Regions from separate parts of the Streptomyces sp. NPDC059906 genome, predicted to be linked through region 2. Evidence: riboswitches for the same ligand, from Rfam matches in the RefSeq annotation. Region 2 holds a riboswitch; the other holds the start of a gene.
The links. Region 2 has a riboswitch for cyclic di-AMP ahead of rpfA (resuscitation-promoting factor protein RpfA). Riboswitches for the same ligand answer to the same signal wherever they lie in the genome.

Region 1 (7,578 bases), on a different contig from region 2:
GCGGCATCGGCTGCACCGTCGTCGACCCGCGCTGGGTCAAGCCGGTCGACCCGGCGCTCGCACCGCTCGCCGCCCGGCACCGGCTGGTGGCCGTGGTCGAGGACAACAGCCGGGCCGCCGGGGCCGGTTCCGCGGTGGCGCTGGCGCTCGGCGACGCCGAGGTCGACGTCCCCGTACGCCGCTTCGGCATCCCCGAGCAGTTCCTCGCGCACGCCAAGCGCGCCGAGGTGCTCGCGGACATCGGCCTCACCCCGGTCGACGTCGCCGGCCGGATCGCCGCGAGCCTGGCCCTCGCCGAACCGGCCGGGGACCGGGGGGGGGACCGGCAGTGGAACAGCCCGGCGACGGACGGATGTCCGGCGACGGACGGATCGTCATGCCAGCGCAAGGAGAGAACTGAATGACCAAGGAGTTCGACCTCGCCGCGCTCTTGGCCGAGCGCGGGGCCGAGCGGTACGAGCTGCACGCCAAGCACCTCAACCACCAGCTGCCGCGCATGCTGCACACCATCGGCTTCGACAAGGTCTACGAGCGTGCCGAGGGCGCGCACTTCTGGGACGCGGACGGCAACGACTACCTGGACATGCTCGCCGGGTTCGCGGTGATGGGCCTGGGCCGCCACCACCCCGTCGTCCGCAAGGCGCTGCACGACGTCCTCGACGCCTCGCTCGCCGACCTGACCCGCTTCGACTGCCCGCCGCTGCCCGGCCTGCTGGCGGAGAAGCTGCTCTCCTACAGCCCGCACCTGGACCGCGTCTTCTTCGGCAACAGCGGCACCGAGGCCGTCGAGACCGCGCTGAAGTTCGCCCGGTACGCGACCGGCAGACAGCGGATCCTGTACTGCTCGCACGCCTTCCACGGACTGACCACCGGCTCCCTCTCCGTCAACGGCGAGGACGGCTTCCGCAAGGGCTTCGCGCCGCTGCTGCCCGACACCGCCGTCCCGCTCGGCGACCTGGACGCCCTGGCGCGGGAGCTGAGGAAGGGCGACGTGGCGGCCCTGATCGTGGAGCCGGTCCAGGGCAAGGGCGTGCACGAGGCCCCGCCCGGCTACCTGCTCGCCGCGCAGGAGCTGCTGCACCGGCACAAGGCGCTGCTGATCGCCGACGAGGTGCAGACGGGCCTCGGCCGGACCGGCAAGTTCTACGCCTACCAGCACTCGGACGGGGTGGAGCCCGACCTGGTCTGCGTGGCCAAGGCGCTGTCCGGCGGATACGTGCCGGTGGGGGCCACCCTGGGCAAGGACTGGATCTTCCAGAAGGTGTACTCCTCGATGGACCGCGTACAGGTCCACTCGGCCAGCTTCGGGTCCAACGCACAGGCCATGGCCGCCGGACTCGCGGTGCTGTCGGTGATGGAGAACGAGGAGATCGTCGCGAACGCCGCCGCGGTGGGGGAGCGGCTGAAGTCCCGGCTCGCGGAGCTGGTGGACCGCTACGAGCTGCTCGCCGACGTCCGGGGCCGCGGACTGATGATCGGCATCGAGTTCGGCCGGCCCAGGTCCCTGAAGCTGCGCAGCCGCTGGACGATGCTGCAGGCGGCGCGGAAGGGACTGTTCGCGCAGATGGTGGTCGTGCCGCTGCTGCAACGGCACCGGATCCTGACCCAGGTGTCCGGCGACCACCTGGAAGTGATCAAGCTGATCCCGCCGCTGATCGTCGACACCGACGACGCCGACCGGTTCGTCGACGCCTTCACGGAGGTGATGGAGGACGCGCACAATGGCGGTGGCCTGATGTGGGACTTCGGGAAGATCCTTGTCAAGCAGGCGGTGGCCAACCGCTGAGCGTGCGCAGCAAACTTTTTGCCTCTGAGGCAAGAAGTTTGCCTGACGGGCAAGACTCGGGCTGAATGGAGCCATGAGCTCCTCCGAGACCGGCCCCGCCGAGGGGGCGGTCGCCGCCGTCGCGCCCCAGCTGCGTGAGCTGCGGCGGCGGGCCGCCCTCACCCTGGAGGCCGCGGCCCGCGACGCAGGGCTCTCGCCCGCCCACCTCTCCCGCCTGGAGACCGGGCAGCGCCAGCCCTCGCTGCCGATGCTGCTCTCCCTCGCCCGGGTCTACGGTACGACCGTCGCCGAGCTGCTGGGGGAGACGGCCGCGGACCGGGACGCCGTCGTGCGCGCCGCCGGCATGGAACCCACCGCCGCGGGCGGCTGGACGTACTGGCGGGCCGGAGCGCCGGGCCGCGGCATGCAGGCCCTGCGCGTCCAGGTTCCGTACGGCTCCCAGGGCGACGTGGTGCGGGTGCACCCCGGTGAGGAGTGGCTGCACGTCCTGCGGGGCCGGCTGCGACTGCGCCTCGGGGACACCGAGCACCGGCTCACCGCGGGGGACAGCGCCCACTTCGACTCGATGACCCCGCACCGGATCGCCGCGCAGGACCCCGACGGGGTCGAGCTGCTGTTCGTACACACCCTGCTGCAGAGCCCGACGGCCGCCCTGTGCCTCGGCCCGACCCCCGGAGAGACGCCATGAGTGCCACGGAGGAGAAGCTCCCGCGCGCCCTGTGGGTGCGACTGATCATCTACATCGCCCTGGGGCACGTCTTCGGCGGCTTCCTCTACCTGCTGTTCGAGGTGGGCGCCAAGTAGCGCCGTCCGCGGGCGGGTGGCTCAGTCCAGCATCCGCTCGCGCAGCCGCTCCCGGGTCCCGGCAGTGAGCCGCAGGCCCTGCTCCAGGTAGGCGTCGACGCCGCCCCAGGTCTCCTCGACGGTCTCGAAGGCCGCCGCCAGGTACTCGGCGCGCGCGTCGAACAGGGGACTGAGCAGCTCCATGACCTCGGGGGAGTAGGCCGAGGCCGCGGAACCGCTGCGGCGCACCTTGTAGCGGCGGTGCGCGGCGTTCGACTTCAGGTAGTCCTCGACGACGGCCTCGCGCTCGACGCCCAGGGCGAGCAGGGTGACGGCGATCGACAGGCCCGCGCGGTCCTTTCCGGCGGCGCAGTGCATCAGGGCCGGGACGCTGTCCTCGGCGAGCGCGTGCAGGATGCGGGAGTGCTCCGCAGTGCGCTCCGTGACGATCGCGCGGTAGGAGCCGATCATCCGGTCCGCGCCCTTGCCGTCGGCCAGGATCTCGCGCAGCTGGTCGAGGTCGCCGTCACGGACCATCTTCCAGAACTCGGCGCCGTCGGCCGGGTCGCTCAGCGGCAGGTTCACATTGCGCACGCCCGGCAGGTCGACGTCCGGGCCCTCGAGCTTCTGGTCGGCCGCGTTGCGGAAGTCGAAGATCGTGTGCAGGCCCAGCGAGGCCAGGAACGCGGCGTCCTCCCCGGTGGCGTGAGCCAGGTGACCGCTGCGGAACAGCACCCCCTGCCGCACCCGCCGCCCGTCCACGGTGGGCAGTCCGCCCACGTCCCGGAAGTTGCGCACACCGGTCAGCTCGGGTTCGGTCGACGGGACCTGCTGCGTCACGGGGGCTCCTCCCACTCCGCCCCGCCGCCGCTGCTCGCCGACGGGCTCCACCAGACGATACGGCATCACCTGGGCGCGAAATGGCGCCCCGAGGGATATTCCGAGCCGATAAGAGCCTTCTGTCCGAATTGGTGCCTTAATAGCAACTGGCCCTGAAATGGCGGAAGGTGAATGCGAGGCGCGTGAGCAGCGTCATATCCGTGACCGTGCGTTGCCCGTCATGTTCACGTAATTCAACTGTTTCTCAAGGGGCTTTAGGCAAAAGCGCGCGGCGGAAATCGACGCAGGGTTACCGGATATTCCCGTAAAGGATCAATCGGAACACCCGCCGGGGGAACCCCTCGCTTGTCCGTGTGCGTCTTGGTCCCTTACGTTCACCACCGATCCGGACGGACGCCTAATCCTGCCGCCGACCGGAGCCCGCACTCATCGACCACCCGTACACGGCAGGAGCGGGGGACCCACAGGTAGAACTGCCTGTTCCGGTTCCCGGAACGGCTTGGGGTAAAGCCGCGTTCTGCGCGGCCGGGCATCTCCAGCCCGCACCCGACAGCTCACCTCGCAGGCGCCGGAGAGGAATTCGCCATGCCCGCGAAGGGTAAGCACCGCCGTACCAGGGCCATGCGCCTGACCCGCACCATCGCCGTCGCCGGAACCGGCGGCGCCGCGCTCGCGCTCCCGCTGATGGGTGCCGCCGCCGCCAACGCCGCTCCCGCGCACTCCGTTTCCGAGCAGGCCGCGCAGTCCGTTCCGGCCTCGGCCAAGAAGGCCGCCGCCGAGAAGAACTCCGACTCGCGCACCTACACCGTGAAGAGCGGCGACTACCTTTCGAAGATCGCCGACGAGCAGGACGTCGACGGCGGCTGGAAGAAGCTCTACACGGACAACCGCGAGGCCGTCGGTTCCGACCCGTCGCTGATCCACCCCGGCCTGAAGCTCTCGATCGGCGGCCAGGCCGCCAAGTCGTCGGCGCCGTCCTCCGCGCAGTCGCAGAAGCCCGCGCAGAAGTCCGCCGAGAAGCCCGCCGAGAAGCCCGCCGAGAAGTCCGCCGCCGCGAAGCCGGCCCAGAAGTCGGCGGACGCCGAGAAGGCCTCCTCCTCGGACACCGGCAGCCAGTCCACGGGCACCACCAGCGGCTACACCTCCCCCGTCGCGGGCGGCACCGTCGGCACCCCGTACCACCAGTCCGGCAGCATGTGGTCCAGCGGCTACCACACCGGCACCGACTTCGTCGTCCCGACCGGCACCTCCCTCAAGGCCGTCGGCGCGGGCACCGTCGTCTCCGCCGGCTGGGGCGGCGCGTACGGCAACCAGGTCGTCATCCAGCTCGCCGACGGCCACTACGCCCAGTACGCTCACCTCTCCTCGCTCTCCGTCTCCGCCGGTCAGTCGGTGACGGCGGGTCAGCAGGTCGGCCTCTCGGGTGCCACCGGCAACGTGACCGGCCCGCACCTGCACTTCGAGATCCGCACCACGCCGGACTACGGCTCGGACATCGACCCGCTGGCATTCCTGCGCTCGCACGGCGTCTCCGTCTGACGACCGGTTCCGCGCGGCCCCCGCGCCCCGAAGGCCGGACCCCGATCCCCGGGTCCGGCCTTCGGCGTGTCCGGACCCCGGTGTGCGCGCCGTGCAGGGCCCTCGCGTATTCCGGAATTGACGAATACTTTAGGCGTGGCCTTTCTCACCGCCCGTCAATCCCGCCCTACGGTCGCGTAGGTCACATTCCAAGGTGAATCATGGGCCGATGTGGCAGACGATTCGAAGAGTGACAGCAGAGCAGTGATCGGGTCGTACGTGGCGGTGGGGGACAGCTTCACCGAGGGCGTCGGCGACCCCGGCCCCGACGGGGCGTTCGTCGGCTGGGCCGACCGGCTGGCCGTACTGCTCGCGGACCGGCGCCCCGAGGGCGACTTCACGTACACGAACCTCGCCGTGCGCGGCAGGCTCCTCGACCAGATCGTGGCGGAGCAGGTACCGCGGGTCGTCGGACTCGCGCCGGACCTCGTCTCGTTCGCGGCGGGCGGCAACGACATCATCCGGCCCGGCACCGATCCCGACGAGGTCGCCGAGCGGTTCGAGCTGGCGGTGGCCGCGCTGACCGCCGCGGCCGGAACCGTCCTGGTGACCACCGGGTTCGACACCCGTGGGGTGCCGGTCCTCAAGCACCTGCGCGGCAAGATCGCCACGTACAACGGGCACGTCCGCGCCGTCGCCGACCGCTACGGCTGCCCGGTGCTCGACCTGTGGTCGCTGCGGAGCGTCCAGGACCGCAGGGCGTGGGACGCCGACCGGCTGCACCTGTCGCCGGAGGGTCACACCCGGGTGGCGCTGCGCGCGGGGCAGGCCCTGGGCCTGCGCGTTCCGGCCGACCCGGACCAGCCCTGGCCGCCCCTGCCGCCGCGCGGCACGCTCGACGTCCGGCGCGACGACGTGCACTGGGCGCGCGAGTACCTGGTGCCGTGGATCGGGCGCAGGCTGCGGGGCGAGTCGTCGGGCGACCACGTGACGGCCAAGGGGACGCTGTCGCCGGACGACATCAAGACGTGGATCGCGTCGGTGGCCTGACGCGGACGGGGGTCGGTGGTGTCCCGGCGGCCGGCGTCCGACGGGCCGGTGCACCGACGGGCCGGTGCCCCGTTGGGTGCTAGCGCCGCGTCGGTGTCAACGCCGCCCGCTCCAGGCCCAGTTCCCGGGCCAGGGCGTCGTCCACCCACTCCTGCGCCCGGGCCCGCGACACCGTGCCCGTGTACGAGGTGAGCTGCACGGCCAGCCCGTCCAGCAACGCCGTCAGCCGCAGGGCAGCGGCGTCCGGCTCGGGGCAGGAGAACTCACCGGCGGCCACGCCCTCGGCGATGACCTCGGCGATCGCCGCCTTCCACTGGCGGTCCAGCTCGCGCGTGACCTCCCGCAGCGCGGGCTCGCGCGGCGCCGCCGCCCAGCCCTCGATCCACAGCCGCCAGCCCTTGGCCGGCCCGGTCGGCGCGTACCACCGCACGGCCGCCCGCAGCCGGCGCAGCGCCGACGTGCGACGGGCGAGCAGCCCCCGCAGACGGGCGAGGTCGTCCTCGGCGGCATGCGTGAACGCGGCGGCGACCAGGCGCTCCTTCGTGGAGAAGTGGTAGAGCACCAGGGCGTTGCTGACGCCGAGCGCCGCGGCCACGTCGGCGATCCGCAACGCCGCCACGCCCCGCGCCGATATCTGCTCGATGGCGGCGCCCAGCAGCTCCTCGCGCCGCTCCGCCACGCTCAACCGCACTCTCCCCACGCACGTCACCCTATACAGGCGCCGGGACGTGCGCCGACGCCCTTCCCGGTCGCGACGGACCGGGGGAACACGGATGTCACATCCGTCGTTCGAGGTGCGTAGGACGAGACGACCATAATGAGAGCCTGAACCACTCCACCTGGAGGTACCGTGGCCGCTTTCCGTTCCCCGAGTCCCGGGTTCAGCGTGCCCCGGCCCGCGGCCTTCGGCGCCGACCCGAGCGGTGAGCGCATGGCGCGCATCCGCAGATCGCCGCACTTCAGCGACGGCGTCTTCCAGAACCCCGGGGGCACGGCACGGACCCGGCCCTCCGGATCGGCCGCCGAATTCGCCAAGATCTACTTCAACAAGGAGGCGCGGCTGCGCCGGTCCCCGCAGGGTCCGGTCCCGGTGCACGCCACCACCCTGGCCGACCTCGCCCGGCCGCCCGCCACCGGGCTCCGGCTGACCTGGATGGGCCACTCCAGCGTGCTCGCCGAGATCGACGGGCAGCGCGTGCTCTTCGACCCGGTGTGGGGCGAGCGCTGCTCCCCCTTCCCCTTCGCCGGCCCCAAGCGCCTGCATCCGGTCCCGCTGCCACTTGCCGCCCTGGGCCCGGTCGACGTGGTCGTCATCTCCCACGACCACTACGACCACCTGGACATGCCCACCATCAAGGCGCTGGCCGGCACGGACACCGTGTTCGCCGTGCCGCTCGGCGTCGGCGGCCACCTCGAACACTGGGGTGTCTCCCCCGACCGGCTGCGCGAGCTGGACTGGCACGAGTCGACGGGCGTCGGCGGCCTCACCCTCACCGCCACCCCGGCCCGGCACTTCTGCGGGCGCGGGCTGCGCAACACCCAGCACACCCTCTGGGCGTCCTGGGTGGTCGCCGGTTCCGAACACCGCGTGTACCACAGCG
Region 2 (7,578 bases):
CGCCCGCCCGCATCGACCAGGTCCGCGCCGAACTCGACGAGCTCAGCGACTACCTGCGCAACCACGACGGCCGCGACGGCGGCCACCGGGGCGGAAGGTGACCGTGGCGGCCGGACGCGTCGTCGCCGGCCGGTACGAGCTGTCCACACTCATCGGCCAGGGCGGCATGGGACAGGTCTGGACGGCCTACGACCGGCGCCTGGACCGGCGCGTGGCGGTGAAGCTGCTGCGCCCCGACAAGGTCGCCGGGGCGGAGGCCGACGAACTGCGCCGCCGGTTCGTGCGCGAGTGCCGCATCACCGCACAGGTCGACCACCCCGGCCTGGTCACGGTGCACGACGCGGGCAGCGAGGGCGAGGAGCTGTTCCTCGTCATGCAGTACGTCGACGGCGCCGACCTCTCCGACCACCTCGCCGAGCACGACCCGTACCCGTGGCAGTGGGCCGTCGCGGTCGCCGCCCAGCTGTGCGCCGTCCTCAGCGCCGTGCACGCCGTGCCGATCGTCCACCGCGACCTCAAGCCGCGCAACGTCATGGTCAAGCAGGACGGCACCGTCACCGTCCTCGACCTCGGCGTCGCCTCCGTCATGGACGCCGACACCACCCGCCTCACCCACACCGGCACCCCCATCGGCTCGCCCGCCTACATGGCCCCCGAGCAGGCCATGGGCGGCGCCGTCGGCCCGTACACCGACCTGTACGCACTCGGCGTGCTGCTGCACGAACTGCTCAGCGGCGACGTCCCGTTCGCGGGTTCCACGGCGCTCGGCGTGCTGCACCGGCACCTGTACGAGCCCCCGCTGCCCGTGCGCCGCATTCGCCCCGAGGTCCCGGAGGCGCTCGAAGCCCTGGTCCTGCGCCTGCTCGCCAAGGACCCGCAGCACCGCCCCGACTCCGCGCAGGAGGTCTACGAGCACCTCGCGCTGCTGCTCCCCGCGCTCGGCGTGCCCACCGGCGGCCCCCTGGACCCCACCCGCCCCTTCGTGCGCCCGCACGCCCCCTGGCCCGACCGCGCCCGCACCCCCGCGCCGCAGCCGGCCCCCGTACCGCCCGCCGCCGAGGCCGCCAAGCCGGACGTCGCCCGCGCCGTCGACGACGTCAAGCGCCTCCTCGGCGAGGGCCGCATCACCCAGGCCGTCGACGTCCTCGGCGCGATCCTGCCCGCCACCGCCGAACAGCACGGCGAACGCTCCCCGGTCGTGCGCACCCTGCGCAGGCAGTACGCGGCGACCCTCATGGACGACGGCCAGTACCGGCGCGCCCTGCCCGAACTGCGCCGCCTCGCCGACGAACGCGCCGCCGAGGCCGGCCAGGCCGACCCGCAGTGCCTGCGCCACCGCTACGACGCGGCCCAGTGCCTGGAACAGCTCGGCGAACCGGCCGCCGCCCTCGCCGAGTACCGGGCGCTGCTGCCGTACTACGAGAACCAGTACGTCGCCGGCGACCCCGACCTCGCCCACGACGTCCGCCGCCGCATCGGCCACCTCCTGCTCGCCCTCGGCGACCGCGCCGCCGCCCACGACACGCTGGCCCGGCTGCTGCACGACGTGGAGCGCGTCCACGGCCCCGGCCATCCGCTCGCGGCCGACATCCGGCGCACGCTCCAGTGGCTGGGCCGGATGCACGGCTGACCACCGCCGCCACGCGGACCGGGCGCGAGGCGGTGCCCGAAGTCCTGATGAATCGTTGGTCCAATGGGTTGGCCAGAGCCGGGCCACTGCCTAACATCGATCATCGCAAGACTTTGTGCACCGTCGCACAATCTCCAACGGGAGGTTCCCTTGCACCGCCGCCGTCGCTCCGCGCTCCTCCTCACCGCCGCGATCGCCGCCGCGGCACCCCTGCTCGCCGCCTGCGGCAACGACGCGCATCCGGGCGCGGCGGCCGTCGTCGGCGACCAGCGGATCACCGTCGCCCAGCTGGAGAACCGCGTGGACGAGGTGCGCGAGGCCCAGCGCGCCGCCGTGCCGGACGACACCCAGTACCAGCAGGTCGTCGCCCGCACCGGCACCCTCACCCGCGACACCCTGCACGGCATGGTCCTCGACCGGGTCCTGCACCGCGCCGCCCAGGACGCCGGGGTGAGCGTCAGCCGCAAGGAAGTGCAGGACATGCGCGGCGAGCTGGAGAAGCAGGCCGGGGGCCCCGAGCAGCTGGAGACGGTCTGGCTCCAGCAGTACGGCGTCGCCCCCGACCGCCTCGACGACAACCTCCTCGTCCAGATCGAGGCCCAGAAGCTCGCCCAGAGCCTCGGCACCGACACCAGCCGCCCCGAGTTCTGGCAGGCCCTGTCCGAGGCCTCCAAGAAGCTCGACGTCGACCTCAACCCGCGCTACGGCGCCTGGGACGTCCAGAAGAGCAGCCGCGTCGACACCCGGACACCGTGGGTGCGGGAGATCACGGCGGCGGGGTCCCAGCAGCCGGCGTAGCACCCCTGAACAGCGGCGATACGGCCCCCTGTGGACAACTCGGGGGGCCGTCGGCGGTGTGCGTTAGGTTCGAGGAGTGAACGCAACCACCGCCGGCCCGACCGCCCCCGACCAGGGCCGCATCGTCCTGCTCACCACCAGCCACCGCGTCGCCCCCGGCCTGCTGTCCTGGCCCGCCTGGCAGGCCCTGCGCACCGCCGACCGCGTCCTGTGCGCCGACGGAGCCCACCCCCAGCTGCCCTATCTGCGCGAGGCGGGGATACGGGTGGAGGAGGCGGCGATGGCCGCCGAGGAACTGGTGGACGCCTGCGCCGGCGGCCGCACGGCGGTGGTCGTCGCGACCGGCGAGGGCGAGCCCGCGCTCACCGACTCACTGGCCCGTCTCGCCGGTTCCGGACGGGTCCGGATGCCCGACCTCGAGCTGCTCCCCGCCTCCTACGACCTCCCGGGCGCCCGCCTCCTCGACCTCGTCCAGGTCATGGACCGCATCCGCCTCGCATGCCCCTGGTCCTCGCAGCGCACCCACAAGGGCCTGGCCAAGTACGCCATCGAGGAGGCCTACGAACTCGTCGAGGCCATCGAGGACGGCGACCGCGACGAACTGCGCGAGGAACTGGGCGACGTGCTCCTCCAGGTCGTCTTCCACGCCCGCATCGCCGAGGAGGACCCCGACGCCCCGTTCTCCGTGGACGACGTGGCCGGCACCATCGTCGACAAGCTCGTCCACCGCCACCCGCACGTCTTCGGCGACGAGAGGGCCGACACCCCCGAGGAGGTCCGGGAGCACTGGCTGCGCACCAAGGCCGCCGAGAAGCAGCGCACCTCGGTCACCGAGGGCGTCCCCCTCGGCCAGCCCGGCCTGGCCCTCGCCGCCAAGCTCCACTCCCGCGTCCGCACCGCGGGCCTCGACGTCCCGCTGCCCGCCGGCGAGGGCATCGGCTACGACCTGCTCGCCCTCGCCGCCCGCGCCGAGTCCGAGGGCACCGACCCCGAGGCGGCCCTGAGAGCGGCGGCCCGCGCCTACCGGGACGCGATCCGGGCGGTCGAGGGATGACCGGTCGCCCATCCGTCCCCGGCCCCGCCTCCGGCCCCGCACCCGAGCTGTTCACCTGGGAGTTCGCCACCGACCCCTACCCCGCCTACGCCTGGCTGCGCGAGCACGCCCCCGTGCACCGCACCCGGCTGCCCAGCGGAGTGGAGGCGTGGCTGGTCACCCGGTACGCCGACGCGAAAGAGGCGCTCGCCGACCCGCGGCTGTCCAAGAACCCGGCCCACCACGCCGAGCCCGCGCACGCCAAGGGCAAGACCGGCATCCCGGGGGAGCGCAAGGCCGAGCTGATGACTCATCTGCTCAACATCGACCCGCCCGACCACACCAGGCTGCGACGGCTGGTCAGCAAGGCGTTCACGCCGCGCCGCGTGGCCGAGTTCGCGCCCCGGGTGCAGGAGCTGGCCGACGGCCTCATCGACCGGTTCGCCGCCACCGGCTCCGCCGACCTGATCCACGAGTTCGCCTTCCCGCTGCCCATCTACGCCATCTGCGACCTGCTCGGCGTCCCCCGCGAGGACCAGGACGACTTCCGGGACTGGGCGGGCATGATGATCCGTCACCAAGGGGGCCCGCGGGGCGGCGTCGCCCGGTCGGTGAAGAAGATGCGCGGCTACCTCGCCGACCTCATCCACCGCAAGCGCGCCGCACTGCCGCCCGAGCCCGCCCCCGGCGAGGACCTCATCTCCGGTCTGATCCGCGCCTCCGACCACGGCGAGCACCTCACCGAGAACGAGGCCGCGGCCATGGCCTTCATCCTGCTCTTCGCAGGCTTTGAGACCACGGTCAACTTGGTCGGCAACGGCCTCTACGCGCTGCTCACCCACCCCGGGCAGCGGGAGCGCCTGCAGACCTCCCTCGCCGCCGGGGAGCGCGGCCTGCTGGAGACCGGCGTCGAGGAACTCCTGCGCTACGACGGCCCGGTGGAGCTGGCCACCTGGCGCTTCGCCACCCGGCCGCTGACCATCGGCGGCCAGGACGTCGCGGCCGGCGACCCGGTCCTCGTCGTCCTGGCCGCCGCCGACCGGGACCCCGAGCGGTTCACCGACCCGGACACCCTGGACCTCGCCCGCCGCGACAGCCAGCACCTCGGGTACGGCCACGGCATCCACTACTGCCTAGGCGCCCCGCTGGCCCGGCTGGAGGGGCAGACGGCGCTGGCCACGCTGCTGACCCGGCTGCCGGACCTCCGCCTCGCCGCCGACCCGGCCGAACTCCGGTGGCGCGGCGGCCTCATCATGCGAGGTCTGCGCACCTTGCCCGTCTCGTTCACACCGCTCGCGTCATCGGCCGGCAACGGTCCGTCGCCGACGCAAAAGTGACACGCGCTCACCTCTGTGATCTTCACGTGATCTGCGCGGCATGAACTTGTGACAAGCGATGATCTCCCTATACGTTCACGGATCAGCGTGGTGTAGAGCGTCATCCGCCGCGCGGTCCCCGTCGTCTCGTGAAAGGTCGTCGCATGCTCTCCGGGAACGGTCGTCACCGCCGCCCCCGCCAGGCACCCGCACTGGTCGTCGCCGCCGGAGTGACCGGCTCCGCCATCGCGATCCCGCTGCTCGGCGCCACCGGCGCCCACGCGGCCGACTCCGCGAACTGGGACCAGGTCGCCGAGTGCGAGACCGGCGGCGCCTGGAGCCAGAACAGCGGCAACGGGTACTACGGCGGCCTGCAGCTGTCCCAGGAGGCCTGGGAGCAGTACGGCGGTCTGGACTACGCCCCCAGCGCCGACCAGGCCAGTCGCTCCCAGCAGATAAGAATCGCCGAGAAGATACACGCGGACCAGGGCATCGCCGCCTGGCCGACCTGCGGTCTGCTCGCCGGCCTGGGCAACGACTCCGGGGCCACGGGCGATGGTTCCGGCACGGCCGGTGACGGGGCGTCGGAAGGTTCCGACACCTCGGGGGAGCAGGACACCACCAAGTCGTCCGAATCGCCCGCGACCACCGAAACGCCCGAGTCGTCCCAGTCATCCGAGTCATCCGAGTCGTCCGGCTCGACCGGCTCGTCCGAGACGTCGGAGTCGACGTCCGGAGCGTCCTCTTCGTCCCCTTCGCCGTCTTCTTCGGCCTCTTCGTCGCCCTCCTCTTCGTCGTCTGACGCCCCGTCCGACGGTTCGAGCGGCGTGTCGGGCGACTCGTCCGACGGTGCGGACCAATCCGCCAAGCCGGACACTTCCGTCGAATCCGACCCCTCCGGCAGTGCCGAACCGCAGGGCGCCGAGGGCTCGTCCGGTTCCGGCAAGCACCGCGGCGGCAGCGCGGACGAGGACGCGACGGGAGAGGGCCGTACGGACCCGACGTCGGGCCGGCATGCCTCGCGCGACGGTGACGAGCCAGCGGCCGGGGACGGGCGTTACGTCGTACGCACCGGCGACAGTCTCTGGGCCATCGCCGACTCCCTTGACATCGACGGCGGGTGGCACGCGCTCTACGCCGACAACGAGACCGTCGTCGGCGCCGACCCCGACCACATCCTGCCCGGTCAGACGCTCACGGTCACGGGCGAATCGGGCGAAAAGTAGGGGGAGTTCGCGTCACGGTTAGAGACCGTATGTCCCTTTTGGATCTCGTGAGAGATAGGTCTCAGAAGCCGTGATCGTCTTTGAAAATCCGCGGAGCGCGTGTCTACGGTCATGACCGCTCGCCACCGCGGGCCCCGACAGCCGCAACGCCGAATCCTGCCAGCGGCCGTACGGGAACAGTCGTCGCGTCAAGCGCCGCAGGCAGGAGCGGGGGACCCAAGGTAAGTGCCGCACCGGGCAGTTGAGCCGGAGCGGCTAGGGGTGAAGCCGAGTTCCGGGAGGAACCCGGCCGGGCAACTCAACCGGCCCGAACCCGACAGCTCACCTCGCAGGCGTCGGTGAGGGGATCAACCATGCTGTTTTCCGGCAAGGGCAAGCACCGTCGCCCGTCCAAGGCCACCCGTGTCATCGCCGTCGCCGGCGTCACCGGTGCCGCCGTCGCCGCCCCGCTGATGGCGGCCGGCAACGCCTCCGCCGCCACCGCGTCCGAGTGGGACGCCGTCGCCCAGTGCGAGTCCGGCGGCAACTGGTCCATCAACACCGGCAACGGTTACTACGGCGGTCTGCAGTTCTCCGCCTCCACCTGGGCCGCCTACGGCGGTACGCAGTACGCCTCCAGCGCCGACCAGGCGAGCAAGTCCCAGCAGATCGAGATCGCCGAGAAGGTGCTCGCGGGCCAGGGCAAGGGTGCCTGGCCGGTCTGCGGCACCGGCCTGTCGGGCGCCGCCTACACCGGTGGCGGCTCCGAGGACAGCGGCTCCGGCAGCTCCGAGAGCTCGCAGAGCCAGAGCGGCGGCTCCACCGCCGAGCGCTCCACCGAGCAGAAGGCCTCCCGCTCCTCCGAGCGTCCGGCCGCCGAGCCGAAGGCCGAGAAGCCCGCCAAGAAGACCGTCACCACCCCGACCGGCAAGAAGGTCGAGAAGGGCGACGGCGAGTACAAGGTCGTCAAGGGCGACACCCTCAGCTCGATCGCCGAGGAGCACGACGTCAAGGGCGGCTGGGCGAAGCTGTTCAAGCTGAACGACGACATCGTCGACGACGCCGACCTGATCTACCCGGGTCAGCAGCTGCACCTGAAGTAAGGGGCGGCGGCCCCGCGACTCCCGCCCCGGTGCGTGTTCCCCCGTACGCACCGGGGCGGGACTTTTCATGTTCCGCCTTTGTTCCGTTCGGAAACAATTTACTCTCGGTTCTGTCCAGCGGGTGGGCGATCGGCTGGCCGATCGCCCGGAGCCGGTTAGGCTCGGTCCCGCAGAGCCGTCGCGGCCCCGAGGGACCGCGGCAGACCGAAGCGTCACAGTGAAGCGTCACAGTGAAGCGTCACATTGAAGAAGGAGATGCTCGTGCCGTCCATCGACGTCGTCGTAGCCCGGGAAATCCTGGACTCCCGAGGCAACCCCACGGTCGAGGTCGAGGTCGGCCTCGACGACGGCAGCACGGGTCGTGCCGCCGTTCCGTCCGGCGCCTCCACCGGTGCCTTCGAGGCCATCGAACTGCGTGACGGCGACCCGAGCCGTTACCTCGGCAAGGGCGTCGAGAAGGCCGTGCTGGCCGTCATCGAGCAGATCGGCCCGG

Region 1: linked by a shared signal. The riboswitch ahead of ACFV9J_RS14945 (peptidoglycan DD-metalloendopeptidase family protein) and the one ahead of rpfA (resuscitation-promoting factor protein RpfA) in region 2 are both predicted to bind cyclic di-AMP.

The regions. Positions count from the first base shown of each region.
Region 1 covers NZ_JBHWKU010000008.1:20,380-27,957, reverse strand. Annotated here, with positions in the region: gene dxs (1-deoxy-D-xylulose-5-phosphate synthase) at 1-404, shown strand, start outside; gene ACFV9J_RS14965 (aspartate aminotransferase family protein) at 401-1,786, shown strand; gene ACFV9J_RS14960 (helix-turn-helix domain-containing protein) at 1,860-2,474, shown strand; gene ACFV9J_RS14955 (DUF6126 family protein) at 2,471-2,590, shown strand; gene ACFV9J_RS14950 (tyrosine-protein phosphatase) at 2,612-3,409, opposite strand; cyclic di-AMP (ydaO/yuaA leader) riboswitch at 3,834-3,990, shown strand; gene ACFV9J_RS14945 (peptidoglycan DD-metalloendopeptidase family protein) at 3,995-4,948, shown strand; gene ACFV9J_RS14940 (SGNH/GDSL hydrolase family protein) at 5,192-5,977, shown strand; gene ACFV9J_RS14935 (TetR/AcrR family transcriptional regulator) at 6,057-6,677, opposite strand; gene ACFV9J_RS14930 (MBL fold metallo-hydrolase) at 6,828-7,578, shown strand, end outside.
Region 2 covers NZ_JBHWKU010000027.1:9,617-17,194, forward strand. Annotated here, with positions in the region: gene ACFV9J_RS30955 (hypothetical protein) at 1-101, shown strand, start outside; gene pkaE (serine/threonine protein kinase PkaE) at 140-1,630, shown strand; gene ACFV9J_RS30965 (SurA N-terminal domain-containing protein) at 1,781-2,428, shown strand; gene ACFV9J_RS30970 (nucleoside triphosphate pyrophosphohydrolase) at 2,505-3,482, shown strand; gene ACFV9J_RS30975 (cytochrome P450) at 3,479-4,798, shown strand; gene ACFV9J_RS30980 (transglycosylase family protein) at 4,942-6,003, shown strand; cyclic di-AMP (ydaO/yuaA leader) riboswitch at 6,187-6,353, shown strand; gene rpfA (resuscitation-promoting factor protein RpfA) at 6,357-7,085, shown strand; gene eno (phosphopyruvate hydratase) at 7,347-7,578, shown strand, end outside.